DNA from 4 places in the Serratia grimesii genome. Region 4 is predicted to be linked to each of the others. Evidence: predicted binding sites of a transcription regulator. Region 4 holds the regulator's gene; each other region holds the start of a gene.
The links. Region 4 encodes CRP, which controls carbon source genes, mostly activating them, when cyclic AMP is high. Its sites were predicted from a motif close to ATGTGANNNNNNTCACAT; they were not measured.

Region 1 (4,907 bases), 1.9 Mb from region 4:
TCCTGCTGCCAGCGGTGGCTAAGAAATTCGACCAACGCCCGAGCCGCTGGCCCCACAGGCCCCGGTGGATAAACGGAATAAACCCCTGTCTCTCTACCCGTCCATTGCGGCAACACCTGCACCAACTGACCCAAACTGATGGCGTCGGCCATGGTAGCTGCGGAATGAAACGCGATACCTTGTCCATCGAGACAAAACTGTTTAACTGCATCACTGTTGTCTGCACGCATCCTGCCCTTGGGGCGAAAAAGGGTTTCGCCTTCAGGGCCAAACAGGCGCCAATTATCACCGTCGTGGCTCGCGGTAGAAACCAGACACTCGTGCCATTGCAACTCCTTCAGGGTTTCCGGTATACCACGCTGCTGCAGGTAGTTCGGCGCGGCAACAAGAATGCGCCGATTATTGAGCAACTTGCGTGCTACAAGGCTCGAGTCTGGCAGGCGGCCGATACGGATTGCCACGGCTACGTGTTCTGCGACTATGTCGACATAACGGTCAGTCATCAGCAGGTCTATCCGTAATTTGGGATAGTGCATCATAAAGGCTGACAGGTGCGGCGCGACGTGAAGGCGACCAAAGGACAGAGAAGTACTAACCCGCAGTGTTCCCCGAGGCTGGTTTTGCTCATCGCGCATACGTTCATATGCTATGTGCAATTGCTCAAGTGCGGCACTGCAATCGGTGAAGTAACGCTGGCCGGCATCGGTCAGCGACATGGCCCGAGTGGTGCGATTGATCAGCAGCATATCAACCTGCAGCTCAAGTTTTTTGACCAGGCGACTAATCGCCGAAGGGGTCATATTGAGCCTTTGTGCCGCCTTGGCGAAGCTTTGGTGTTCCGCCACAGTGACAAAGACTTTCACCAGATGCAGGGAAGGTTCTTCCATTCGTTCTCCTGAGGAATGAATATCTGAAATTCGCGGCTATTATCATCCAGATTGACGATGGTTAGAATGCGTTTTTTCTTGGGAGAATTTTATGGACCTCAACAGTAACGCCACCATTTTTGCCAATTTACACCGCCAGCGACATCCCTTGCGTCTGCCCAATGCCTGGGATGCCGGCAGTGCATTGTTGATTGAAAGCCTCGGTGCGGCGGCGATCGCGACTACCAGCGCCGGTGTTGCCTGGTCACTTGGCTACCGCGACGGGGATCAGTTGCCGTTGGAACCCCATCTGGCGAGCATAGCGGCAATAGCCCGGGTGATTAAAGTGCCGCTCAGTGTCGACATTGAAGGCGGCTATGCCACGCATGAACATAGCTTCGAAAATGTAGTAGCCCGCTTTATTGATGTTGGTGCGGTTGGCATCAATATTCAGGATGGTGCAGGCTCCCCGCAAATACTGTGCGAAAAAATTAGTCAGGCGCGTAGTGTGGCGGAACGCTTGGGCGTCAAACTGTATATTAATGCCCGAACGGATGTTTATGCGCGTAATCTGACTTCTGCCGCCAAGCGGATGGATGAGACGCTGTTGCGAGCAAAACTTTATCGCGACGCCGGAGCCGACGGTCTGTTCGTTCTGGGGGTGACAGATCCGGAAGCGATCCGTCAGATTGCCGGCAATACTGATCTGTTACTCAACGTAATCACCTGGCCTGGTCTTCTGCCCGCCGACAGGCTGGCTGAACTTGGCGTTCGGCGAGTGAGTGTTGGTTCATGGATCCCGCAAACGCTGTGGGCAAGCACTATCAAATTAGCCGCGGGCTTTTTGGCTGACGGCAACTCAGAGCCGTTATTCACAGATGCGGCATCTTATGCGGATATCAACGGTCATTTTCCGGATTAACCCGCTTGTCTGTCGGGTGGGGGTTACCGCATCCGACCGTTCTGGCAAACAATCTGCTTGCCTGGCTTCCACCACCGCCGCATCTTTGCTCAAATTGTCACCGAAACTTCCCGCGATCTCTTATCCCCGTTATGGCATAATGCGCGCCAAATCACATTCCCAATGATATGAAGAGCGAGCGCTGTGTTAAGCACTAACAACATCACTATGCAGTTTGGCAGTAAGCCGCTGTTTGAAAACATCTCCGTCAAGTTTGGCGGCGGTAACCGTTATGGTTTGATCGGGGCCAACGGCTGCGGTAAATCCACCTTTATGAAAATCCTGGGTGGCGATCTGGTACCGAGCGGCGGCAACGTGTTCCTCGACCCGAACGAGCGTCTGGGTAAACTGCGTCAGGATCAGTTCGCTTTTGAGCAATACAGCGTGCTGGACACCGTTATCATGGGCCACCATGAACTGTGGGCAGTGAAAGAAGAGCGTGACCGTATTTACGCGATGGCCGAAATGAGCGAAGAAGACGGCTATAAAGTGGCCGATCTGGAAGTGGCTTACGGCGAAATGGACGGTTACACTGCCGAAGCGCGTGCCGGCGAACTGTTGCTCGGTGTAGGCATTCCGGTTGAACAGCATTACGGCCCAATGAGCGAAATTGCACCGGGTTTCAAGCTGCGTGTATTGCTGGCACAGGCGCTGTTCTCCGATCCGGAAATCCTGCTACTCGATGAACCGACGAACAACCTGGACATCGATACTATTCGTTGGCTGGAGCAGGTGCTGAACGAACGTAACAGCACCATGGTTATCATTTCGCACGACCGTCACTTCCTGAACATGGTGTGTACTCACATGGCGGATCTGGATTACGGCGAACTGCGTGTCTATCCAGGCAACTACGACGAATACATGACGGCAGCGACTCAGTCGCGTGAACGTCTGATGGCGGATAACGCGAAGAAAAAGGCACAGATTAACGAACTGCAATCGTTCGTGAGCCGCTTTAGCGCCAACGCCTCCAAATCAAAACAAGCAACCTCACGTGCCCGCCAGATAGACAAAATCCAGCTGGAAGAAGTGAAGGCGTCAAGCCGTCAGAACCCGTTCATCCGTTTCGATCAGGACAAGAAACTGTTCCGTAACGCGTTGGAAGTCGAAGCATTGACCAAAGGCTTCGACAACGGTCCACTGTTCAGCAAGCTTAACCTGATGGTTGAAGTCGGCGAAAAAGTCGCGGTATTGGGTCCGAACGGTATTGGTAAGTCTACCTTGCTGAAAACGTTGGTTGGCGATTCACAGCCGGACAGCGGCAGCGTGAAATGGTCTGAAAACGCCAAGATCGGTTACTACGCGCAGGATCACGAATACGAGTTCGATGACACCCTGACGGTGTTTGACTGGATGAGCCAGTGGAAACAGGAAAAAGACGACGAGCAAGCGGTGCGTAGCGTGCTGGGTCGTTTGCTGTTCAGCCAGGACGATATCAAGAAGAAAGTGAAGGTGTTGTCTGGTGGTGAGAAAGGCCGCATGTTGTTCGGTAAGCTGATGATGCAGCGCCCTAACATCCTGATTATGGATGAACCGACGAACCACCTGGACATGGAATCCATCGAGTCGCTGAACATGGCGTTGGAAATGTATGAAGGCACCTTGATCTTCGTTTCCCACGATCGCGAATTCGTTAGCTCGCTGGCAACCCGCGTACTGGAAATGACACCGACCAAGGTGATCGACTTTACCGGCAACTACGAAGACTATCTGCGTAGCCAGGGTATCGTATAACTCTCAGGTAGGGGCGCTGCATGCTGCGCCCAAAGAAGATAACCAGTGATAATCTAAGGCGGGAATATTCCCGCCTTTTTTGTGTCTGCTATTCTCCGCCACACACCTCGCACTGCGGATTCTTCGGCAGTTTCATTTCGCGGAACTGCATGGTCATGGCATCAAACATAAGTAGTTTACCGGTGAGGGGCTGACCGTATTGTGTCAGTAGCTTGATGGCTTCCATGGCCTGTAAGGTGCCAATCGTGCCGACCAGCGGTGCCATCACTCCGGCTTCAACGCAGGTTAACGCGTTATCACCGAATAATCGGCTCAGGCAGCGGTAACAAGGTTCGTCAGGTTGATAGGTAAAGACACTGAGTTGCCCCTCCATGCGGATCGCCGCACCGGATACTAACGGTGTGCGTTGTGCATGACACAGACGGTTCAGCAAGTCGCGTGTCGCCACGTTGTCTGTGCAATCCAGCACCAAATCACAGGCGGTAATCTGCGCCGCCATCTGTTCATCGTCCAGTTGCCCATCAAGTGTATCAATGTGGACATGGGGATTGATCCCGCTTAATTCGATGCGGGCAGATTCCACTTTTGCCATGCCGATGCGCGCATCGCGATGCAGAATCTGGCGTTGCAGGTTGGAGAGCGAAACGGTGTCGAAATCAACCAACGTCAGGTGACCCACGCCCGCCGCAGCCAGATAGGGGGCGGCGGCGCAACCTAACCCACCGAGGCCGACAATCAGCACCCGTGCGGATTTCAGTTTCTCTTGGCCGTCGAAGTCGAAGCCACGCAGGATAATTTGGCGGTTATAGCGGAGTGCTTCGGCATCGGTTAATTCCGGCAGCATATTCAGTTCCTCAGCAGGGCGTTGAAGGGCTCAATTTCGACCATTTCGCCTGCAGCAACAGAGCCGCGTTCACGCTCCAAGACGATAAAGCAGTTACCCTGACTGAACGAACTGAATATGTGTGACCCTTGATGCCCGGTGGTACTCACTTCTAACTCACCCTGCACATTGCTGGTAAACACACCACGCTGAAAATCGAGGCGGCCAGGTGCCTTCTTCAATGGCGTCAATGCACGTGCTTTTAGACGCGGTGGCAAATGCCAGTCGCTGTGTCCGACCAGTTTTGCCAAGAGGGGTTGTACCAGTTGGTAGAAGGTCAGGGCTGCGGAAACCGGATTGCCCGGCAGGCCGCAGAACCAGGCATGTTTTAATTTACCGAAAGCGAAAGGTTTACCCGGCTTGATTGCCAGCTTCCAGAAACTGACTTCGCCCAATTCATCCAGCATCTGCTTGGTGTAGTCGGCTTCACCCACGGAGACGCCACCGCTGCTGATCACCA
Region 2 (4,907 bases), 1.4 Mb from region 4:
TGGACAACACCGCAACGGCGCTCCATAGCCAACATCACTTGCCGGACCTCTGCGTAACGTCGCTGTTGCGCCAACCAGCGTGGCGATTCCGGTAACCCTTTACGCACCAGCCAAATCACCAGTGACGCCACCGCACCGGCGATCACCACATAACGCCAGCCACTCAAGCCCAGAATGGTTTGTGGAACCAACCACCAGGACATCAGCGCCACCGTCGGGACCGACAGAAACTGAATGAAAAAAGAAAAAGCAAACGCCCGGGTGCGCAGATGTGCGGGCACCCATTCGGTCAGATAGGTATCGATCGTCACCAACTCAATCCCCAGTCCGACACCGACCAGAAAACGCAGGAAGATCACCCACTCTGCCTGGTGCTGAAAAGCCAGAAACAACGAAAACACGCCATACCAGGCCAGCGCAAACATAAAGGTCGTGCGTCGGCCAAAGCGATCGGCATAGGGACTGAGCAGGCTGGCACCGATAAACAGGCCAAGAAAGGTCGCGGAGGCAAACGCTGCTTGATCAGAGACGCCGAACACACCTTGCGTCCCCGTATGGAATATACCTTCTGCGATTAAACCGGTGCTGATATAACCGGTTTGAAACAGGTCGTAGAGTTCAAAAAAGCCCCCTAACGCCAGCAAGGCGATAAACCGCCACAGGCCAGCTGAGGTCGGTAATGCATCAATTCTCGCTGACAGATCCTGTTCATGGATAGGCGATTGGGCCACTCCATTGTTTTCAGTAACCAAATAGCCACTCACCATTAACCATCCCATAACACAATCAATAATTTTCTATGCTATAGGCTCGGTGTCGGAGTTAAATATTTAATTAGCAGACTATGAAAAATAATTAAGCATAAAAAACTGCAGCAATCTGTTTTGCTGAGAGAAAGTTTAATCGGGGGGAGGAAACCTGATAGTGAGCTCAAGGCGCACTATCAGTAAGAAGGCGGTTAGCGGATGTGGTGGTGTTGGAACCGTTCACTGCGGTAAAAGTTCAGCAGGCACCAGCCAAGGGCGATCAACGCCAGCGGGGCAGCGACAAAACCTATGTTACCCATGCCCAGATACTGGCTAACCTGATTGCCCAGCAGTGCACCAGCGCCGATGCCGAAGTTGTATAACCCGGAGTAAATCGACATGGCGACATCGGTCGCATCCGGTGCCAGATTCAATACCTTGGCCTGCATGGATAAGCCAATCGCCATGATTGCCATGCCCCACACGGCAAACAATAACGTCAGATGGTTTTCATTGCCGGAGGCCGGTAACAGCAACAGCAGGCTCAACATCAGCAACGCGATGGCACCGATGAAAAAGCCAGAAGGGAAACGTTCGCTATAGCGGCTAAACAGCAGGCTCCCGATGATACCGGCAGCACCGAACAGCAGCAGCATCAGCGTCGTGAAGTTTTCCGACAGCCCTGCCACGGTCTGAATAAAGGGCTCGATATAACTGTAAGCGGTGAAGTTTGCTGTCACCACAATAATGGTCAGCATATACAGGCTGACCAGTGCCGGGCGCTTAAACAGCATGGGTACGCTGGCCAATGAACCGGAATGTTCGCTTTTCAGCACCGGCAGCAAGCGCCACAGCAGCACCAACGCCAGCGTGGCACAGACGGCGATACCGATAAAGGTCATACGCCAACCCAGGATCTGTCCAACGATACGCCCCAGCGGCAAGCCAAGTACCATCGCCAGCGCAGTACCGCCCGCCAGCAAGCTCAGTGCCTGTGCTTTTTTGCCTGCGGGTGCAACGCGGATCGCCAGTGAGGCGGTGATAGACCAGAATACGGCGTGGGCTAGCGCAACACCTGCACGGGAGATCACCAGCGTGGTGAAGTTCCATGCCACGGCGGTCAACACATGACTGGCGATAAACAGAATAAATACCCCGATCAGCAGCTTACGCCGCTCGATCTTGCTGGTCAGCAACATGCACACTAACGAGGCCGCGGCGACGATCCAGGCATAAATAGTGATGATTAAACCCACCTGCTCGGTCTGCATCGAGAAGCTTTGGGCGATATCACTCAGCAAACCCACCGGAATAAACTCCGTGGTATTGAAGATAAATGCCGAGACAGCAAGAATGACCACGCGCAACCAGGCAGTTGAGCGAGAGACCTGAGTGTGTTCCATGTTAAACGGGATCCGGGCAGGTGCGGGAAGTAGCGATATTTTAACCAATCGGTGGGACAAATGCGATATGCGTCACACTTTTATTGGGGTGTTTTTTTCTACAGTTTTTTCCGCTAATGGTCTGCTCGTTGGCAAGCCATTAGCGGATCAGAACGCGGTTTACTGACTAATACAGTGTTTTAATGCATCAACCGAAGTCGTAATGCCGGCATCGACGGACATCGTCAGATCTTCCATCTCTAACGATACCCAGTCGTTGTAGCCCATCATGCGGACTACCGAGAAAAACGCCTTCCACCACTGCAAATCCTGGCCGCAGCCAACTGCGACATAGTTCCAGGCACGGTCCGCGACCTGTTCCACTGGCCGGGTTTCCAATAGCCCGTTGACCGCCACCATGCCACTTTCCAAGCGCACGTCCTTGCCGTGCACGTGATGAATTGCGTCGCCTAAGCGCCGGGCAACCGCAATAGGGTCAGCACCCATCCAAATCAGATGGCTGGGATCAAGGTTTAGCCCCACCATCGGCCCTACCGCGTCACGCAGCCTGAACAATGTGTCCGGGTTCCACACCAGCATGGAACTGAAGTTTTCCAGCGCAAACTTTTCGATACCGAACGCCTGCGCTTTATCCACCAGCCGCTGCCAATAGGGGATCGCCACTTCGTTCCATTGATAATCGAGGCAGTTTTTCAGCGTCGGTGGCCAACTGACGGTATAGGTGATCCAGTTAGGGATGCTGTCACCGGGCGATGCGGGCGGTAATCCGCTCATCATGACGATTTTTTTTACCCCCAGGCTGGCGGCCAGCGCCAAGGTATTGTCGGTATCATGGCGATGCTTTTCCCCCAACACACCCGGATCCAGTGGGTTGCCAGAAACGTTCAGCGCGGCAATTTTCATGCCGCGGCTTTCTAATGCTGCCAGCAACCGCCGACGTTTGCCGGCGTCCTGTAATAAGGCAACGGTATCCAGATGCGGTGCTGAAGACCAACCGCCGGTGGTCATTTCCACCCCAAAAACGCCCAGTTCACCCAATCGATCCAACATGGCTTCAAACGGCAGTTGGCCCAGACTATCGGTACAGAAAGAAAGCTTCATGTTGTGTCTCCGCAAAGAAAGGTTTATCCGAAGGCCACCCAGCGGGCACCCTCGTTGGCGGAACGTACGCAGTTTTCAATCCAGCGCACACCGTCGATCCCGGCGTCGATATCCGGATACACCAATTGCGCCAGCGCCTGCCGATCGCCCCGGTTGCAGGCATCAATCGCCAGAGCAAATTTCAGGTAGATGTTGGCCCAGGACTCGGTCAGCCCTTCGGTATGCAGCGCCCCCAACCGCTCCCAGGCGTTGCAGGTCTCGTCCAGATATGGCATGCCGCGATACAGTGTCTGGTTCGGTTGCCCCTGCACCTCATAGCGCAGCTCGCTGGGATTGACATCACTCCACTCCAGACTGGCTTTGGATCCGACGATACGCATGCGCTGGCTACTCATTGCACCGGCATTGACCGACGAGGCCCACATCCGCCCCACCGCGCCATTGGCGTAGCGCATCATCACCAGTGCGTTGTCTTCCAGCGGCGCGCGCGAAGGAATAAAGCTTTGCCGATCGCACAGCAGTTCACGGATCTGCATTTGCGGCATAACCAATTGAGACAGGTAATAGGTGTGGGTGGAAATGTCGCCCAGTACAAAACTGGGGCCGGAGATGTTGGGGTCGATACGCCATTTTTGCGCTTCGCTGAGACGATCAACTTCGTCCGTGGCATTAAAACCGTGGGTGTATTGCAGGTCTACCATGCGCACTTCACCGATCTGCCCGCTGGCAATCATGGCACGCATTTGCAGCAACAACGGATGGCCGGAAAAACCGTAGGTTACACCAACGATACGGTTTTTTTCCGCCGCCAACGCCTTGATTTCATAGGCCTCCTGACGGGTAAAAAACAGCGGTTTTTCACAGATGACGTGCAGCCCAGCCAACAGCGCTGCACGGGTGATTTCATAGTGAGTGCCATTAGGCGTGGCCACGGATACCACTTCGATCCCGTCTTCTCTCTGCGCCTCTTGAGCAAACAGCGTGCGGTAATCCGCGTAGCAACGGTCAGCGTCAACCCCCAGATTTACGCCAAACTCACGGCCACGCTCCGGCACAATATCAAATGCCCCCGCCACCAGCACAAAAGCCGTGTTATCCCGTAATGCGCCACAGCGGTGCTTGTAACCCACCTGCCCCAGCCGCCCACCACCGACCATTGCCCAACGCAGAGGACGTGCCGTTTTTCTTTCGCCATTCAACATAGTTGCTCCCGAAGTCTAACGTTGCCAATAATTCTGCCGCATTGCACCCGGGTGCAAATTTGAATGCACCCGGGTGCAAAATCAGGTGGCAACTTGACCGCAAAACAAATGCCACTTGCGATGGACTATTGGAGATGGTTAAAAATAAGTCAAATACGCTATGAGAAATCTGCTGCTCAGGATCACACATTGCCGATAAAAGGATCCTGAGCCTTGCCCGGTTTGCCCCATAGATTCCACCGCGTGCGGCGGTCACTCCCGCATCTGACAGCGCTGTGCTAATCTGTTGAACCCATACCGTTTTTTCTTCACGAGCGAAAAATGATGGCGAAAAAACCCGGTTCTATCCCGGCACCGACTGCACGTAAGGCGACGGCCAGTGATGTGGCAGCCCGCGCCGGCGTGTCTAAATGGACGGTATCGCGCGCCTTTACGGACGGCGCATCGATCTCGCC
Region 3 (4,907 bases), 590 kb from region 4:
TAGCGGCCACATGTGCGCCACACGATCCTGGTAGTGGTAACCAATCCAGTAAGAAAGCCAATCACCGAAGAAGGCACCGATAGCTGCAGCAGCCCAAATCGGCCAAAATGCGATGCCGCTTTCGCCAATCAGCGCACCCAAGGCGAGCAAAATCACCGTTGCCGGTAACAGCAGCGACAAGAACGCCAGCGATTCGCCAAATGCCAGGAAGAAGATAATCGGGATAGCCCAGTTTTCATGCTGACGCACGGTTTCGCTGACCCAGTGGATAATGTCATTGAGGCTCAATACAGGCTCCTGATACGGGATTTATCCCCCAAGGATACGCAATGCCAGCCGGGGCAGGTTAAACCCCGGTTAAACATCAGCACGGTTTACTCGAGGTAAAATGCCTGCAGCGCTTCACGCTGTTTCTGGCCCAGCCCATATTCCGCCTCCAGCCAACGATCGGTAGTGCCATGTTGCTCACGAATACAACCCAGAGCCGTCATCAGGAACTCTTCACGAGCGCTAAGCACGTAGGCAAACTGTTGCAACGTAGAGTCACTCAGGCGAATCGACAGTTGATCCAGCATCTGTTCGCGGAAAGTTGCCAGCGTGGTTTCGGTTAACAGGTAATCTTCCACAACCGTCGCCTCATCAGCCCCCAGTGCGAATAACACCAGTGCCGATCCAATCCCAGTACGATCCTTACCCACCGCACAGTGCTGGACGATCGCGCCGTGATCCGCCTTGCTCAGCAGTTGAGCCAACTGTTTGTACGCCGTATTGCCGAACGGCAATCGGCGGTACAGTTCCAGCATAAACATCTGTGCATCAAAACCCGCGAGCGTTTCACTGTTTAGCTTTTCCAGGTTAGCGTTAACCTCATTGCTCAGCGGGTTGGCGGGGAAATGATGGTAATCGGCACCACGCCACAGAATATCAGGCTTAGCCTGCACTTCATCAGCATCACGGTAATCGAGTACCGAACGTACCGGCACGCCGGCCAGAAAAGTGCAGTCATTTTCCGTCAGGCGTTCTAACGAACCGGAACGAAACAGCAAACCACGTTTGATACGGCGACCATCGGCGACGCTATTGCCGCCAAGATCGCGAAAATTAATGCCACCATCAAGCGGTGCTAGTGAAGGATGAAGCAGGATCTGGGCGGTCATAGACGTCCTCGCGGTTATTGTCTGAAAAAACGCAACCTGAAAGCATCGGTAAAACCGGGCTCAACGGGTCATAGAGGTGGCCAGAAAGATGGCACATAGAGCGAAATAACCCTATGACTTTCAAATTGCAGATAGGCGGCCAGATCGGGAGTCCCCAGGCGCTTACTCAGATAAGTCACTGAGGTGAACGAGCGCAGCCAACAGCGCTGCAGTTTGAAAGACGACGGGGTATAACCGTAACAGATTACGACTGAATGGCAAAACGGGCCGCGTCAGCGACCCGTTGAACTGCGAGATAATTACAACAGGCGGCGCGCCGCATCAACCACGATCTGTACCGCTTTGCTTTCGGTGTTTTTCATGGTTTCTGCGTTAGGAATTTCCTGCTGGGTGCGGTTAACGATGACACCGGCAACCATACCAGCACGCAGGCCTTGGCTAGCACACATGGTCAGCAGTGTTGCAGATTCCATTTCATAGTTCATCACGCCCATTGACTGCCATTCTTCCATCGAGCCTTTGAAGCGGCTGACGACGCGGCCAGAGAAAGTATCGTAACGTTCCTGACCAGGGTAGAAGGTATCAGAAGACGCCGTCACGCCAATGTGAGTAGTCGCGCCAGCAGCTTTAGCCGCTTCGACCAGTGCCGTGGTACAGGTGAAATCGGCCACGGCCGGGAATTCCATCGGCGCGAAGTGCAAGCTCGCACCATCAAGGCGAACTGCCGCAGTGGTGACCAAGACGTCACCGACATTGATGTTTGACTGGATCGCACCGGTGGTGCCGATACGCAGGAAGGTACGGATACCCAATTGCGCCAGTTCTTCAACGGCGATAGAGGTAGACGGGCCACCAATGCCGGTAGAGCAGACGATCACTGCCTTGCCGTCCAGCTCTGCGCGCCAGGAGGTAAATTCACGATGGGAAGCCAGATGCACCGGATTTTCCATCAGCTTGGCAATTTTCTCTACGCGCTGTGGATCGCCAGGAACGATGGCAAGCTGGGCCCCTTGTAAATCGTTTTTAGTGAGGCCGAGATGAAAAACGTCAGATTGAGACATGCGAGACTCCTCATAGATCATGTTTATTGGGAGGAACAAAAAAGTACTCTACTGAAAATCGTCACTCAATTTAGTGACGACCATCACTTTGAATAAAGAAACAGAATGCAATCTACATAATTTTCGTGACAATAGTCACAAAAACAAGCTAAAAGGCCGATCTGAGCGCCTCAGTTGCCACAAGTCTAGCTGACAAACTGTACGGCCGTTTCCCGCGACGCGTCGCTGACCGTAAAGGTCTTTTCCCTAACCCACTATTTACGTGACCTCAGAAAATAACCGCCGTTTATCGCCAGCTTAGCCATACAAAAGGCAGCTAACGCACCTTATGGTACTCATAGGGGTCAACATGCGTAATAGCATGATAAAAAGACAACAAAAATGCAGTAAAGCCAGATAATTAACCGTTTTTTACAGACTTGGCCGAAAATGCGCAACTCGACGCCAATAACGCGTAATCTTTCCTATAGTTAATCTCAGCGCTTTTCTCTATTGCACGGAGACCGCAATGAAAACCGATCATGTGATGACATTAAAACAGGCTCAGGGGGGATTCACCCCAGCCGTAACACCGTTGGCTGCCTCAACTATTCTTACCGATGAACAAGGCATTCATGCGGGGGAAACCACTATTCCTTCGCAGGGCGACAATCTGCCGGCCTATATCGCCAAACCAGCAGATCACAGTGGCCCCTTCCCGGTTGTCCTGGTGGTACAGGAAATTTTTGGCGTTCATGAACATATTCAGGACGTGTGCCGTCGCTTGGCAAAGCAAGGCTATCTGGCGATCGCACCTGAGCTGTATTTCCGTCAGGGAGATGCCAAGGATTACACCGACATCAGTGAACTGTTTCAGAAGTTGGTGAGTAAAGTGCCAGATCGCCAGGTACTGGCGGATCTGGACCATGCCGCTCATTGGGCCACACGCCACGGCGGCGATGCCGGCAAGCTGGCCATTACCGGTTTTTGCTGGGGCGGTCGTATTACCTGGTTGTATGCGGCACATAACCCGCAGCTAAAGGCCGCTGTCGCTTGGTATGGCAAACTGGTGGGAGAGAAAACGCTTAACTCTCCAAAGCACCCGGTCGATGTCGCCACGCAACTCTCTGCGCCGGTACTGGGATTATATGGCGGTCAGGACAGCAGTATCCCACTGGATACGGTTGAAAGCATGCGTCAGGCGATCCGTGCGGCTAACGCTAGTGCCGAAATCGTGGTCTACCCCGAAGCTGGCCACGCCTTCAATGCCGACTACCGACCAAGCTACAATGCCGAAGCGGCGGAAGATGGCTGGCAGCGCATGCTGGCATGGTTCGCTCAACATGGCGTACCTGGCATTAAATAACGCCCCCTCACCTCAGGGTTGCCAGAACGGGCAGTTGCTGAGGGCATAAAAAAGGGCGCCGAGGCGCCCTGAATAATCACATCAAACCATCACGGTCGTTTTTCAGCAATCAAGCCTGCAGTTCGCGCAAGCGCTGTGCGGCCAGTACCATGTTAGTCAGCGACTGGCGGGTTTCCGGCCAACCACGGGTTTTCAGGCCGCAGTCTGGGTTAACCCACAGACGTTCTGCCGGGATGTTCTGCGCTGCTTTACGCAACAGCGCTTCGATCCATTCCACGCTTGGTACGTTTGGCGAGTGGATGTCATACACGCCCGGACCAATTTCGTTTGGATACTCGAACTCTTTGAAGGCTTCCAACAGATCCATATCGGAACGCGAGGTTTCGATGGTGATCACGTCAGCATCCAACGCGGCAATCGAATCCATGATGTCGTTAAACTCGCAGTAACACATATGGGTGTGGATCTGCGTGTCATCTTGCGCCACAGCGGCATTCAGTTTAAACGCATCTACCGCCCAGTTCAGGTAAGCAGCCCAGTCAGATTGACGCAGCGGCAGACCTTCACGCAGTGCAGGCTCATCAATCTGGATGATACCGATACCGGCTTTTTCCAGATCTTCCACTTCATCACGCAGTGCCAGAGCAATCTGTTTGGCAATCACTTCGCGGCTGACGTCTTCACGCGGGAATGACCAGCAAAGAATGGTCACCGGACCGGTCAACATGCCTTTTACCGGCTTGTCAGTCAGTGACTGAGCATACTTCGCCCACTCAACGGTGATGGCTTCCGGTCGACTGACATCACCGATAATGACTGGCGGTTTAACGCAACGGGAACCGTAGCTTTGCACCCAACCATTTTGCGTGAAGACGAAGCCATCAAGGTTCTCACCGAAATATTCCACCATGTCATTGCGTTCGGCTTCACCGTGTACCAACACATCCAGACCCAAACGTTCTTGTTCAACGATCGCCTGTTTGATGTGCTCACTGATGCTGGTGCGGTAGTTGTTACTGTCCAGGCGACCCTGTTTGAAGTCCAGGCGCAGACCACGGATTTCGGTCGTTTGCGGGAATGAGCCAATAGTGGTGGTCGGCCAAGCCGGCAGGTTGAAGCGATCACGCTGTGCCTGAGCGCGTTCGGCATAAGGACGCTGGCGTTCACTGTCCTGTGCGGTAATCGCAGCCAGACGTTGACCTACCTGCGCATTATGCACACGGCTGGACTGACGACGGGCACGGATTGGTGCGCTGTAGGCATCAAGTTCTGCCTGTTTTTCTGCACTCGGTGCGTTCAACGCCGCACTCAGTAACGCCAGTTCGGCACATTTTTGCAGGGCGA
Region 4 (4,907 bases):
ACTACATAACCCACAAACAGCAAAAAAATCATTAGCGAACGATTTTTCATAGCTGATATTCCTTTAAGTTATCGCCCCAGTGTATGCCCGACAGAATGGGCACGCGGTAATAGTGTGCGCTTCGTCACTTTATAGTTTTAATAACAACCAATTAAGTCATACATGGCGAAATTATAGGCTTTACGCAGGCGGCGTAAGATGCAATCTTTTAAGCGGTGATGCTTTTTACTGATAGGGGGGGATGAGTGCGCTATTTACCTAAGTTGCAGCAGTTAAAGGTATTCCAACAGGTCATCCGCAGCGGCAGCATCCGTGGTGCGGCTCGCGCCCTGGGGCAATCCCAACCCGCAGTGAGCCGTAGCATCCGCGAACTGGAGCAAACGTTGGAAACCCAGTTAATTCTGCGCAGTAGCCAAGGGATGACGTTAACCGCAACCGGCCGTGCTTTTTCGCTGCGGATGCAGCTTATCCTGGAGGAATTGCAGCGCGCTTCCGATGAGATCCAGCAACTCAATCAACATTCACAGGGTAGCGTCGCCATCGGCTGCTCTTCGTTACTGGCACTTACGGTACTGCCAGGGCTGGTAGATGCGTTCAAATGTCAGTTCCCGCAAGCCAACCTGATAATCCGCGAAGCGCAGCTATCTACTCTGTTGCCGGCCTTGCGTGAGGGGAGACTGGATTTCGTCGTCGGCACTGTTAGCCCAGGACTTCCGCTGGAAGAAATGTGTCATGAGCCGTTATTCAACGCGCCATTTTGCATTATCGCACGTGATGGGCACCCGCTGGCGCAGGCAACGTCGCTGGATGATTTGCGGCAAGCCAAGTGGCTGCTGCCGGAAACCGACATGGGGTATTATCATCAATTACAGTCAGTACTCGGAAACTTTTATCAACAGTTGACCCATGCGCCGATTCGTTCGGATTCTGTAGTCTGTGGACTGAACATGGTGTTGGAAACGGACTGTTTGACTATCGTGGCGCGGGCGATGAGCAACCCATTCTCTTTGCGGGGAAAATTGGCAATCCTGCCTATCGACACTTTGCCACAGGCGCAATATGGCGTGCTGTATTCGCAAAAATCGCCGCTGACAGTGACGGCGCGGCGATTTCTCGATTTATTACGTACCCATTGCCAACGCTACAGCTGGTAGGGTCAGGCTACGTCGCGGATCTCGAAGCTGTGAGTCACACTGGCGGCCTTACTCAGCATCAATGACACCGAGCAGTATTTCTCTGCCGAGAGGTTCACCGCCCGCTCAACGACTTTGTCACTCAGATCCTTACCGGTCACGATAAAATGCAGGTTGATATGGGTGAACAAACGCGGTGCTTCTTCACGTCGTTCAGAAGTCAGCTTGACCTCGCAGTCGCGCACATCATTACGCCCTTTTTGCAAGATCGACACCACATCGATAGCACTGCACCCCCCCACCGACATCAGCACCATTTCCATCGGGCTAGGCGCTTTATCGCCCGCATTGCCGTCCATCAATACCTGATGGCCAGACGCGGACTCACCCAGAAACGTTAACCCTTCCACCCACTTAACTCTTGCCTGCATGCTGGTCACTCCGGTTAATTTCTTAAAATCAGGGTACGCTTTCGCATAGAAACTGGCAACGGAACCTGATGCTAATCATGCTGAAGCGAGACAACACAAGACACCCGCCTCACTCTGTGCTACAAACAGAGCCGCAATAAATCTTTCCGGGACACTGATTTCAGGGAAACTCCCAGGGAAAGGCTCCTTTACCGGTATGTTAACAGAATGTAGCTTGCAGCTCTCCCGGCAAGTTAATATGCTAGAGCGACAGCGTATATTTATGACACGCCTCAAAATCTGCTGATAGCCACCATTAAAACAACGGCGACAACAGGTTTTACAGGGAACTCTGACCCCTGTGACACAAGGCAGCGATAACAACAGAGGATAACAGCGAATGGTTCTCGGCAAACCGCAAACAGACCCTACTCTCGAATGGTTCCTGTCTCATTGCCATATCCACAAATATCCATCCAAAAGTACGCTGATTCACCAAGGTGAAAAGGCCGAAACGCTTTACTACATCGTTAAAGGCTCCGTCGCGGTGCTGATTAAGGATGAAGAAGGTAAAGAGATGATTTTGTCCTACCTTAACCAGGGGGATTTCATCGGCGAGCTTGGATTATTTGAAGAAGGTCAGGAGCGTAGCGCCTGGGTTAGGGCGAAAACCGCCTGTGAAGTGGCTGAAATTTCCTACAAGAAATTCCGCCAGCTAATTCAGGTCAACCCAGACATCCTGATGCGCCTGTCAGCCCAGATGGCAAACCGTCTGCAGATAACGTCTGAGAAAGTGGGTAACCTCGCCTTCCTCGACGTTACAGGCCGTATCGCGCAAACACTGCTGAACCTGGCAAAACAACCTGATGCCATGACCCATCCTGATGGTATGCAGATTAAAATTACTCGCCAGGAAATTGGCCAGATCGTCGGTTGTTCACGTGAAACCGTTGGCCGTATTCTGAAAATGCTGGAAGATCAAAACCTGATCTCCGCGCACGGCAAAACTATTGTCGTTTACGGCACGCGTTAATCACTGAAAAAACGGCGCGATGTTTCGCGCCGTTTTTTTATGCCCCAAGTCATCATGTGGCGCCGACTGATTTACCACCCGGAAGTCAATTACGCACTGCGGCAAACGCTGGTGCTGTGCCTGCCAGTGCTACTCGGCCTGTTGATCGGCCAACTGCAATACGGACTGTTATTTTCTCTGGTTCCTGCCTGCTGTAATATTGCCGGGCTGGATACCCCTCACAAACGCTTCTTCAAACGCCTGATCGTCGGTGGTTCGCTATTTGCACTCAGCAGCCTGCTATTGCAGCAAGCATTGCTGTGGCACCTGCCGTTGCCGGTACTGATGCTCGGCCTGGCGCTGCTCCTCGGCGTAAGCGGTGAAATCAGCCCGTTACATGCCCGCCTGCTACCCGCCTCGCTGGTTGCTGCCATCTTTTCTCTCAGCATGGCCGGTACAGTTCCGCTTTGGCACGCACCGTTGCTATACGTCGTGGGCACAGCCTGGTACGGCCTGTTTACCTGGTTTTGGTTCACGCTGTGGAAAGAGCAACCGATGCGCGAGTCGCTCAATCAGCTCTATCTGGAACTGGCAGATTACTTTGAAGCCAAATATTCGCTGCTGACCCAACATACCGATCCACAGACCGCGTTACCGCCCCTGTTGGTGCGCCAGCAAAAAGTGATGGATCTAATCACCCTGCTGTATCAGCAGCTTAACTTTCTACCGCACGCCAGTAACCTCGAGCAAAAGCGCCTGCAGCGTACTTTTCAGGTCGCACTGGATTTGCAGGAACACATTACCGTCAGCCTGCATCTACCGGAAGAAGTGCAAAAACTGGTGGAACAGAGCCAAGCCGAAGCGATCATCCGCCGTAATGCACAGGTGATTGCCGGCCGCCTGCGCACGGTGGCGCACGATATTCTTTATCACCAGCATTCTCAGCGCTTCAATATGGACAATGAACTGGCGGCACTAGAAAAAGTGGCGACGCAGCACCCAGACAACCCGGTTGGGCAGTTCTGTTACTACCATTTCAGTCGCATCGCCCGTCTGCTGCGCACCCAGCACCCACTTTACCGTCGCGATTTGATGGCCAATCAAAACCGCCTGCCTTTCTGGCCCGCCTTGGTCAGCTATCTGTCATTCAAATCCAACGCCCTGCGCAATGCGGCGCGATTGGGTGTCACACTTGCTGCGGGCAGTAGCCTCGGGATGGTTTTCAACCTGCCTAAACCTTACTGGATCCTGTTGACCATCATGCTGGTGAGCCAGAACGGCTATAACGCCACCCGGGTACGTATCCAGCACCGTGCACTCGGTACTTTGGTCGGGCTGGTGATCGCTGCTGGCCTGCTGCAATTGCAGCTGCCTGAGGCAGAAACGCTCAGCGTGATGTTGGTGATCACTCTGCTCGCCTACTTGGTCTCGCGTAAAAACTACGGGCTGGCGGTGATTGGCTTTACGGTGACAGCGGTCTACACCTTGCAATTACTGGCGCTAAACGGCACCCATTTCTTGGTACCGCGCCTGATCGATACCTTGATTGGGTGTGTGCTGGTGTTCGGTAGCACCATCTGGTTGTGGCCGCAGTGGCAAAGCGGCTTGCTGCGTAAAAACGCCCACCAGGCGCTGGAGAACGATCAACAGGCATTGCGTTTGCTGCTGGAAGAGCAAGAACCCGACCCCAGTGCACTGGCCTATGCCCGTATGCAGGTCAATCAGGCGCACAATGCGCTTTTCACCTCATTGAATCAGGCGATGCAGGAACCGGGATTTGAATCGAGCTATCTGGCGGATATGCGCCTGTGGGTGACACACAGCCAGTTTATTGTCGAACACCTTAATGCGATGACTATTCTGGCGCGCGAGCACTATATGCTGACGCCAAAACTGGCGGAGGAATATCTGCAATCTTGTGAGATTGCGCTGCAAAGCTGTCAGCAACGGCTGGAGTACGACGGGCCAAGCAGTGGCAACAGCATTATGCAGCCGCCGGATTTGCACCCTGATATGCCGGTGACCGAAATGGAACGCCACCTGCGGCGTATTTTGTCGCACCTGAGCGTCATGCATACCATCTCGTCATTGGCCTGGAGCCAACGCCCACATCATGGCATTTGGCTGAAGCGTAAACTCCGCGATCAATAAGGGCGCCGTATGGCGCCCCCGTTATCAAGACAACGCATTAAGCGTTAATCACATCCTGCACGGCCAACTCAAACAATGCCATACCGTCATCGATGTCCTGAGTTTCCACAACCAGTGAAGGGGCAAAGCGAATGACATTTGGCCCTGCGTTAAGAATCATCAGCCCACGAGCGGCAGCAGCAGTCAGGAAGTCGCGCGCCT

Region 1: a site for CRP is predicted at 1,928-1,945, ahead of SGBXF1_RS07560 (ABC-F family ATPase). Genes of this name have one in related genera too.
Region 2: a site for CRP is predicted at 2,210-2,227, ahead of SGBXF1_RS15980 (sugar transporter). Genes of this name have one in related genera too.
Region 3: a site for CRP is predicted at 2,290-2,307, ahead of udp (uridine phosphorylase). Genes of this name have one in related genera too.

The regions. Positions count from the first base shown of each region.
Region 1 covers NZ_LT883155.1:1,604,475-1,609,381, forward strand. The annotation lists gene SGBXF1_RS07550 (LysR family transcriptional regulator) at 1-887, opposite strand, end outside; gene SGBXF1_RS07555 (isocitrate lyase/PEP mutase family protein) at 979-1,788, shown strand; gene SGBXF1_RS07560 (ABC-F family ATPase) at 1,972-3,564, shown strand; gene moeB (molybdopterin-synthase adenylyltransferase MoeB) at 3,653-4,408, opposite strand; gene moeA (molybdopterin molybdotransferase MoeA) at 4,411-4,907, opposite strand, start outside.
Region 2 covers NZ_LT883155.1:3,377,245-3,382,151, forward strand. The annotation lists gene SGBXF1_RS15975 (MFS transporter) at 1-779, opposite strand, end outside; gene SGBXF1_RS15980 (sugar transporter) at 959-2,149, opposite strand; gene SGBXF1_RS15985 (sugar phosphate isomerase/epimerase family protein) at 2,309-3,250, opposite strand; gene SGBXF1_RS15990 (Gfo/Idh/MocA family protein) at 3,274-4,452, opposite strand; gene SGBXF1_RS15995 (LacI family DNA-binding transcriptional regulator) at 4,774-4,907, shown strand, end outside.
Region 3 covers NZ_LT883155.1:288,664-293,570, reverse strand. The annotation lists gene SGBXF1_RS01300 (DedA family protein) at 1-288, opposite strand, end outside; gene SGBXF1_RS01295 (tyrosine-protein phosphatase) at 375-1,157, opposite strand; gene udp (uridine phosphorylase) at 1,457-2,218, opposite strand; gene SGBXF1_RS01285 (dienelactone hydrolase family protein) at 2,727-3,563, shown strand; gene metE (5-methyltetrahydropteroyltriglutamate--homocysteine S-methyltransferase) at 3,673-4,907, opposite strand, start outside.
Region 4 covers NZ_LT883155.1:4,785,582-4,790,488, forward strand. The annotation lists gene SGBXF1_RS22395 (MFS transporter) at 1-50, opposite strand, end outside; gene SGBXF1_RS22400 (LysR substrate-binding domain-containing protein) at 246-1,154, shown strand; gene SGBXF1_RS22405 (OsmC family protein) at 1,157-1,564, opposite strand; gene crp (cAMP-activated global transcriptional regulator CRP) at 1,944-2,576, shown strand; gene SGBXF1_RS22415 (YccS/YhfK family putative transporter) at 2,631-4,706, shown strand; gene argD (bifunctional acetylornithine/succinyldiaminopimelate transaminase) at 4,744-4,907, opposite strand, start outside.